One region of the Variovorax sp. GW460-12-1-14-LB1 genome, then DNA from elsewhere that is predicted to be linked to it. Evidence: riboswitches for the same ligand, from Rfam matches in the RefSeq annotation. Region 1 holds a riboswitch; the other holds the start of a gene.
What was found. A riboswitch is a leader RNA that binds a small molecule or an ion and turns the genes downstream of it on or off. The one in region 1 is predicted to bind thiamine pyrophosphate.
Positions count from the first base shown of each region.

Region 1 (3,400 bases):
CCGCCGGCCATGAATTCTTTCGACTTCTCTTCCATGCCCTCGGCCATGGCAGCCGCCTCGGCCACGCCCTTCTTGGCCGCGTACTCACGCACTTCCTGCGTGATCTTCATCGAGCAGAACTTGGGGCCGCACATCGAACAGAAGTGCGCCACCTTGCTCGAGTCCTTCGGCAGCGTCTCGTCGTGGAATTCGCGCGCCGTGTCGGGGTCCAGGCCCAGGTTGAACTGGTCTTGCCAACGGAACTCGAAGCGTGCCTTGCTCAGCGCGTCGTCGCGCGAGCGCGCACCCGGGTGGCCCTTGGCCACGTCGGCCGCGTGCGCGGCGATCTTGTAGGCAATGATCCCCTGCTTCACGTCGTCGCGGTCGGGCAGGCCCAGGTGCTCCTTGGGCGTCACGTAGCAGAGCATCGCCGTACCGGCCCAGCCGATCATCGCGGCGCCGATGGCGCTGGAGATGTGGTCGTAGCCCGGCGCGATGTCGATGGTCAGCGGGCCGAGCGTGTAGAACGGCGCTTCGTGGCAGTGCTTGATCTGCTCGTCCATGTTCGCCTGGATCATGTGCATCGGCACGTGGCCCGGGCCTTCGATCATGGTCTGCACGTCGTGCTTCCAGGCGATCTGCGTGAGCTCGCCCAGCGTGCGCAGCTCGGCGAACTGCGCCTCGTCGTTCGCATCCGCACCGCTGCCGGGACGCAGGCCGTCGCCGAGCGAGAAGCTCACGTCGTAGGCCTTCATGATGTCGCAGATGTCCTCGAAGTGCGTGTAGAGGAAGCTCTCCTTGTGGTGCGCGATGCACCACTTGGCCATGATCGAGCCGCCGCGCGACACGATGCCCGTCATGCGGTCGGCCGTGAGGTGGATGAACGGCAGGCGCAGGCCCGCGTGGATGGTGAAGTAGTCCACGCCCTGCTCCGCCTGCTCGATGAGCGTGTCGCGGTAGATTTCCCAGGTCAGGTCTTCGGCCACGCCGCCCACCTTTTCGAGCGCCTGGTAGATCGGCACCGTGCCGATGGGCACCGGCGAGTTGCGCACGATCCAGTCGCGCGTGGTGTGGATGTTCTTGCCGGTCGACAGGTCCATGACGTTGTCGGCGCCCCAGCGGATGGCCCACACCAGCTTCTCGACCTCTTCCTCGATGCTCGAGGTGACGGCCGAGTTGCCGATGTTGGCGTTGATCTTCACCTTGAAGTTGCGCCCGATGGCCATCGGCTCGACCTCGGGGTGGTTGATGTTCGCGGGAATGATCGCGCGGCCACGGGCCACCTCGTCGCGCACGAACTCGGGCGTGATGATGCGCGGAATGCTCGCACCCATCGGGTTGCCCGCCACGCGCTTGGCGCGCTCCTCGTTGGCCAGGTACTCGGCCATCCACTCGCGCTTGCCGTTCTCGCGCACGGCCACGTATTCCATTTCGGGCGTGACGATGCCGCGGCGCGCGTAGTGCATCTGGGTGACGTTGGCGCCCGACTTGGCGCGGCGCGGCGTGCGTTGCAGCGCCGAGGCACCGGCGCGCAGCTCGGCCAGGCGCTGCGCGTCGCGGTCTTCGTTCTTGGCGCCGTCGTCCAGCGCGTGGTGCGTGCGGCCTTCGTAGCTTTCTGTGTCGCCACGCTCGATGACCCAGGCGCTGCGCACGTCGGGCAGGCCGCGGCGCACGTCGATCTCGACCTTCGGGTCGGTGTAGGGGCCCGAGGTGTCGTACAGGGACACGGTTTCGCCGTTGGTCAGCGCCACGTCACGCACGGGCACGAACAGGTCGGGCCGGCTGCCCGGAATGACGCACTTGTGCGAGGCGGGAAAGGGTTCGCGCGTCAGCGACAGCAGCGAGGTGAATTTGTCGGGGGCATTCATCGGGGGCACTCCTTGTTGAGGGAAAGGGTGCTCCGCAATCGCTCGATGGACCTCGGAAGGCCCGCCACCGAAAAAGTGAGTGACGGACCGAAGTCAGGGAGTGCAGCTCTTCTTACGCCGGTATGACCCGGATCAAGTTCGCGGGTCGGCAGCTTTGCCATCTCAGCACACCACATGCGTGCACCCCGGAGCGGGGCCGATTGTGCGGGCCGAAGCCCGCCGCCGTCAACCCGGGGGCTGGTGCAGGTCGCCGTCGACGTAGAACCAGCGCTCGTCCTCGCGCACGAAGCGGCTGCGCTCGTGCAGGCGGAACGCCACGCCTGTCGCGCCGCGCTGGCGGGCGACGAACTCGACCTCGGCATGGTCGGCATCGAGCACCGAGCGCGAGCGGATGTCCAGCCCCAGCCATTTGACGCCCGGCTCGAACTCGACCGAAGCCGGTCGCTTCGACGCATGCCAGGTGGCGAGCAGGTAGTCGGCACGCGCCAGCACGAAGGCCGAGTAGCGCGAACGCATCAGCGATTCGGCGTCGGGCGCCGGCGTGTTCTCGAAATCGTCGAGGTAGCGCCCACAGCACAGGGCGTAGCCAATGGGCTTGTCGCGACGGTCGGTGCGGCCGCAGGGGCAGGGGCCGGGAGTGGGGTCGGTGGCGCTCATGAAGGGCTCTATTGGAACACTTGGCGCGGCGGGGGCTGAAGGTGGGGTGTGGGGGGCTTCGGGCATGCCCGCTTTGCGAGGACCTGCCGGGGCCAAAGGCGCCAGGGCCTCTTGCGCCAATGGCTTGTGTCGCTACAGTCGTCTGGCGTTTCGTTCCTTCAAGCTGAACACCAAAGCATGCTTTTGCGATTCCTCAAGCTGTTCTTCATGCTCACTGCGACCCTCTCCTTGGGCGTCTTTGCCTTTCTGCACGGATTCAACGCATGGCGCGCCGGACAAATCGTTGTCACGCGAAGGGGACGCGAACCCTTTGTCGCAAGCGCCGATGGTGCATTTCCCCTCACGTTCAATATGGAAGTCTGGGGATTGATGATCATCGGAGGCGCTGTTGCCCTTTGCGGCATTGCAGGCGTCGTCAAGTTCCTCATCAACACGCCGGACCAGCGACGCACGATGCTGACCCGTATGGATGGCGTCTCGCGTCGCGAGCGCAGTGACATGGACATTCCGTGGTCGGTTGGGCTTGCCATCGTCGGGGCGTGTTGATTGCCGCCGAAATTTGACCCAGTTAACGCAGTAATTTCCGTCTAAGACTGACCCACGTAAAACCCTACCCTGCTGATTTTTAAAGCAGGGGATCCTAGGAGTGATAGACGTGGCGACATTGAGTGTCATCAGACGCTGGGCCCTGCGCGAGCAGATGTCCATTCGCGAGATAGCCAGGCGTACAGGCCTGTCTCGCAACACCGTAAAGAAGTACCTGCGAGCCGGCGATGAAGAGCCGCGCTACGCCAAGCGGACGAGTTCAAGCAAGCTCGATCCCTATGCCGAGAAGCTCGCGACCTGGCTCGCGATCGAGGCAACCAAATCGCGCAAACAGCGGCGCAATCTGCGGC
Region 1 is NZ_JBWKYF010000001.1:95,209-98,608, forward strand. It holds gene thiC (phosphomethylpyrimidine synthase ThiC) at 1-1,847, opposite strand, end outside; TPP riboswitch at 1,940-2,045, opposite strand; gene AC07Y4_RS00455 (YchJ family protein) at 2,073-2,504, opposite strand; gene AC07Y4_RS00460 (hypothetical protein) at 2,682-3,050, shown strand; partial or broken gene AC07Y4_RS00465 (helix-turn-helix domain-containing protein) at 3,151-3,400, shown strand, end outside.

Region 2 (3,400 bases), on a different contig from region 1:
CGCCGCAATCACCGGTCGCGTTGAACTCGCCAACGCACGCAGGAAGCGGGCGACATGGCGCTCTTCGTTGCCGGCCTTCCCGGCAGCCACGGCAGCAAATTCGCCCAGGTCGTTGCCCGAGGTGAACATGCCACCTTCGCCTCGCATCACGATGGCCCGGACGGACGGGTCGCTCTCGGCGCCTGCGATGGCATCGGCCAGACGGCCATACATCGCATTGGTCAGTGCGTTCATCTTCTCCGGCCTGGCCAGCGTGAGGGTCAGGACACCCTGGGTGGATTCGACGGTCACGTATTCGGTCATAGGTTCTCCTGGTTGCCCTCTCGCACCGTGCGAGATGGATGGCATTTAATTCGCATACGAAGTATATGCTTCGCGTGCGAAATAAATACGGATAAGATGTAACCTGCAGCGCCTTCGCCCAGGCCACAGGAATCCGATGAAAGCTCAAAAAAAATACAGGCTGGTGTTTCTTCTGAACGTCGCCCAGCGGGCGGTGCAGCGCTGGAAAGAAACCCGCGGCGACGCCCTGCCCGCGCTGTCGGCAGCCCAGGCCGGCACGATGTTTTTCCTGTCGACCAACGATGGCGCCCTGACGGGAGAAGTCGCGCAGGCACTGAACATCGGTGCACCGGCCATGTCCGGCCTTGCCGCCCGGCTCGAAAAAGCCGGCTACCTGACCCGCGCGCAAGACCCGAACGACGGGCGCGCATTCCGCCTGTACCAGACCGAGGAAGGACGGCTTGCCGGACAGCGTGCAAAGGCCGGGCTCGGCGCGTTGAACGCACGGCTGACCCAGGGTTTCAGCGACGAAGAGATGGCAATCGTCGGCCGGTGGCTCGAATCGGTGGTCGAGAATTTTTCCGCCGAGGGCACGGGAAAGCACGAGGAATAGGCCCTCGGCCCCGGCACGCCATCGGTGCGGCGGGTGCAAGGCCCGCTGTGGCCGGATTCTTCCGTGCGCAGGAACTTTTCGGTGCGTCTGCGACACACGCGCCTAAAATGACATTTCGCTAGGGGTGCTGCGCCGGTTTCGACCGGTGTGGCTGAGAAAGTCCCTTTGAACCTGACTGAGGTAATCCTCGCGCAGGGAAGCTGGTCCGGTGGCCTGTCGCGTTGTCTCGCGCGACGGCCACGCCACTGGAGCCTCGCCCACCTGCCAAACCTTTTGCACTGGAGCAAACGGATGGCACACAACGACAACGACAGTTCCGCTTCGTCCGGCAACGAAGCGCTCACGCCCCTGCCCGCCGCCCGGCGCGTCTTCGGCTGGCACGACCACGCCTCGCTGTGGTTCAGCCTCGGCGTCGGGCTGCTGGTAATGCAGATCGGCGCCTACCTGGTGCCGGCCGTGGGCACGCGCGACGCGGCGCTGGCGATCGTGCTGGGCTCGCTGCTCGGCGCCGGGCTGCTGGCCTGGACGGCGCGGCTGGGCTGCGAAACCGGGCTGGCCAGCGCCGGACTGATGCACGCCACCTACGGCAGCGCCTTCGCGCGGCTGCCGGTGCTGCTCAACATCGTGCAGCTGGTGGGCTGGACCACCTTCGAACTCGTGATCATGCGAGAAGGCACGCAGGCCATCGGGCAACAGGCCTTCGGCGCCGCGCTGGGCACGGCCTGGGGTGGCGTGCTGACGACGCTGCTGTGGGGTGCGGTGCTGCTGGCGCTGCTGGCCGGCTCGATGGTGAAGCTGGTGCGCCGCTTCGTGAGCCGCTTCGGCCTGCCGCTGGTGGTGCTGTCGCTGCTGTGGCTCAGCTGGCAGTTCGCCACGCAGCTTCACGCCAAGGGCCTGGACGCCTTCTGGGCGCGGCCGGGCAACGGCAGCATGGGCATGTTCAGCGCGCTCGACCTGGTGATTGCGATGCCGGTGTCGTGGCTGCCGCTGGTGGCCGACTACGCACGCCACGGCAAGCGCAGCACGGGGGGCGGCCTGGGCAGCGCGTTCAGCGGCACCTGGATCGGCTACGCGCTCGCCAACATCTGGTGCTACGCGCTGGGCGTGATGGTGGTGAGCGTGGCCGAGCCGGGCACCAGCCTCGTCACGGCGCTGCTGCTGGCGCAGGGCGGGCTGGTGGCGCTGGGCCTGATCCTCATCGACGAACTCGACAACGCCTATGGCGACGTGTACTCGGGCTCGGTGTCCACGCACAGCCTGCTGCCGCGCTGGAGCGTGAAGCGCTGGGGCCTGCTGCTGGCGGTGCTGTGCATCGGCCTGGCGCTGGTGCTGCCGATGCACACGCTCGAACCCTTCCTGCTGCTGCTGAGTTCGGTGTTCGTTCCGCTGTACGGCGTGATCCTGGGGCGGCTGGGCAGCGGCCACACCGTGTCGGCGAGCGGCACGCGCACCATCGACTGGGGCGCAGCGCTGATCTGGCTCGCGGGCATCGCGGCCTACCACGCGCTGGCCAAGTGGGCGCCGCAGTTCGGCTCGGCGCTGCCGACGCTGGCGGCGACCTTCGTGCTGGCCTGGCTCAGCCGGCCGACAGCGGCAAGCGGTGGGTCGGCACTGGCGCAAAGCCGTGGTTGAGCGGACCGTGGCCCGCGCCGACCAACACATCCGCACCGGCGCGCATCGCGCCGAGGATGTACGTGCGTGCGCGCTCGACCGCCTCGGGCAGCGCCAGGCCCAGTGCCAGGTGCGCGGCGATGGCCGACGAGAGCGTGCAGCCGGTGCCGTGCAGGTTGCGGCTGGCGATGCGTTGCGACGCGAGCCGCTTGCGCGCGCCGCTGCGCTCCAGCAGCACATCGACCACTTCGTCGCCCGGCAGGTGGCCGCCCTTGAGCAACACGGCCTTCGCGCCGAGCGCGAGCAGTTCATCGGCCGCGCCGTCGAGCGCGTCGATGCCGCCGATGGCGTGGCCGACCAGCAAGGCGGCTTCGTCGAGGTTGGGCGTGACCACCACGGCGCGCGGGAACAGCTCGCGCACCAGCACCTGCACCGTCTCGGCTGCGATCAGGCGGTCGCCGCTGGTGGCGATCATCACGGGGTCGAGCACCACGTTCTTCAGCTGGTAGCGGTCGATGGCCCAGGCCACCACCTCGACCACCTCGGGTGCATGCAGCATGCCGAGCTTGACGGCGTCGACGCCGATGTCTTCCACCACGGCCTGGATCTGCGCCTTCAGGAAGTCGGGCGGCACGCCGTGGATGCCCGAGACGCCCACCGTGTTCTGCGCGGTGAGCGCGGTGATGGCCGTCATGCCGTAGCAGCCGAGCGCCGCGAAGGTCTTGAGGTCGGCCTGGATGCCGGCGCCGCCGCCGCTGTCCGAGCCGGCGATGGAGAGCACGCGTGCGTAGCGCTGGGTGGATGCTTGGGTCATGTCGAAAATTATCGGCGAGCCGACGGAGGTGCCGCATGAGCGCACCGCATCCCCTGCCTTTCTGCTCGGCGGCGATCCTC
Region 2 is NZ_JBWKYF010000004.1:126,933-130,332, reverse strand. It holds gene AC07Y4_RS03695 (enoyl-CoA hydratase) at 1-303, opposite strand, end outside; gene AC07Y4_RS03690 (MarR family winged helix-turn-helix transcriptional regulator) at 440-895, shown strand; TPP riboswitch at 1,006-1,110, shown strand; gene AC07Y4_RS03685 (purine-cytosine permease family protein) at 1,187-2,527, shown strand; gene thiD (bifunctional hydroxymethylpyrimidine kinase/phosphomethylpyrimidine kinase) at 2,472-3,320, opposite strand; gene AC07Y4_RS03675 (FAD-dependent oxidoreductase) at 3,356-3,400, shown strand, end outside.
Region 2: linked by a shared signal. The riboswitch ahead of AC07Y4_RS03685 (purine-cytosine permease family protein) and the one ahead of thiC (phosphomethylpyrimidine synthase ThiC) in region 1 are both predicted to bind thiamine pyrophosphate.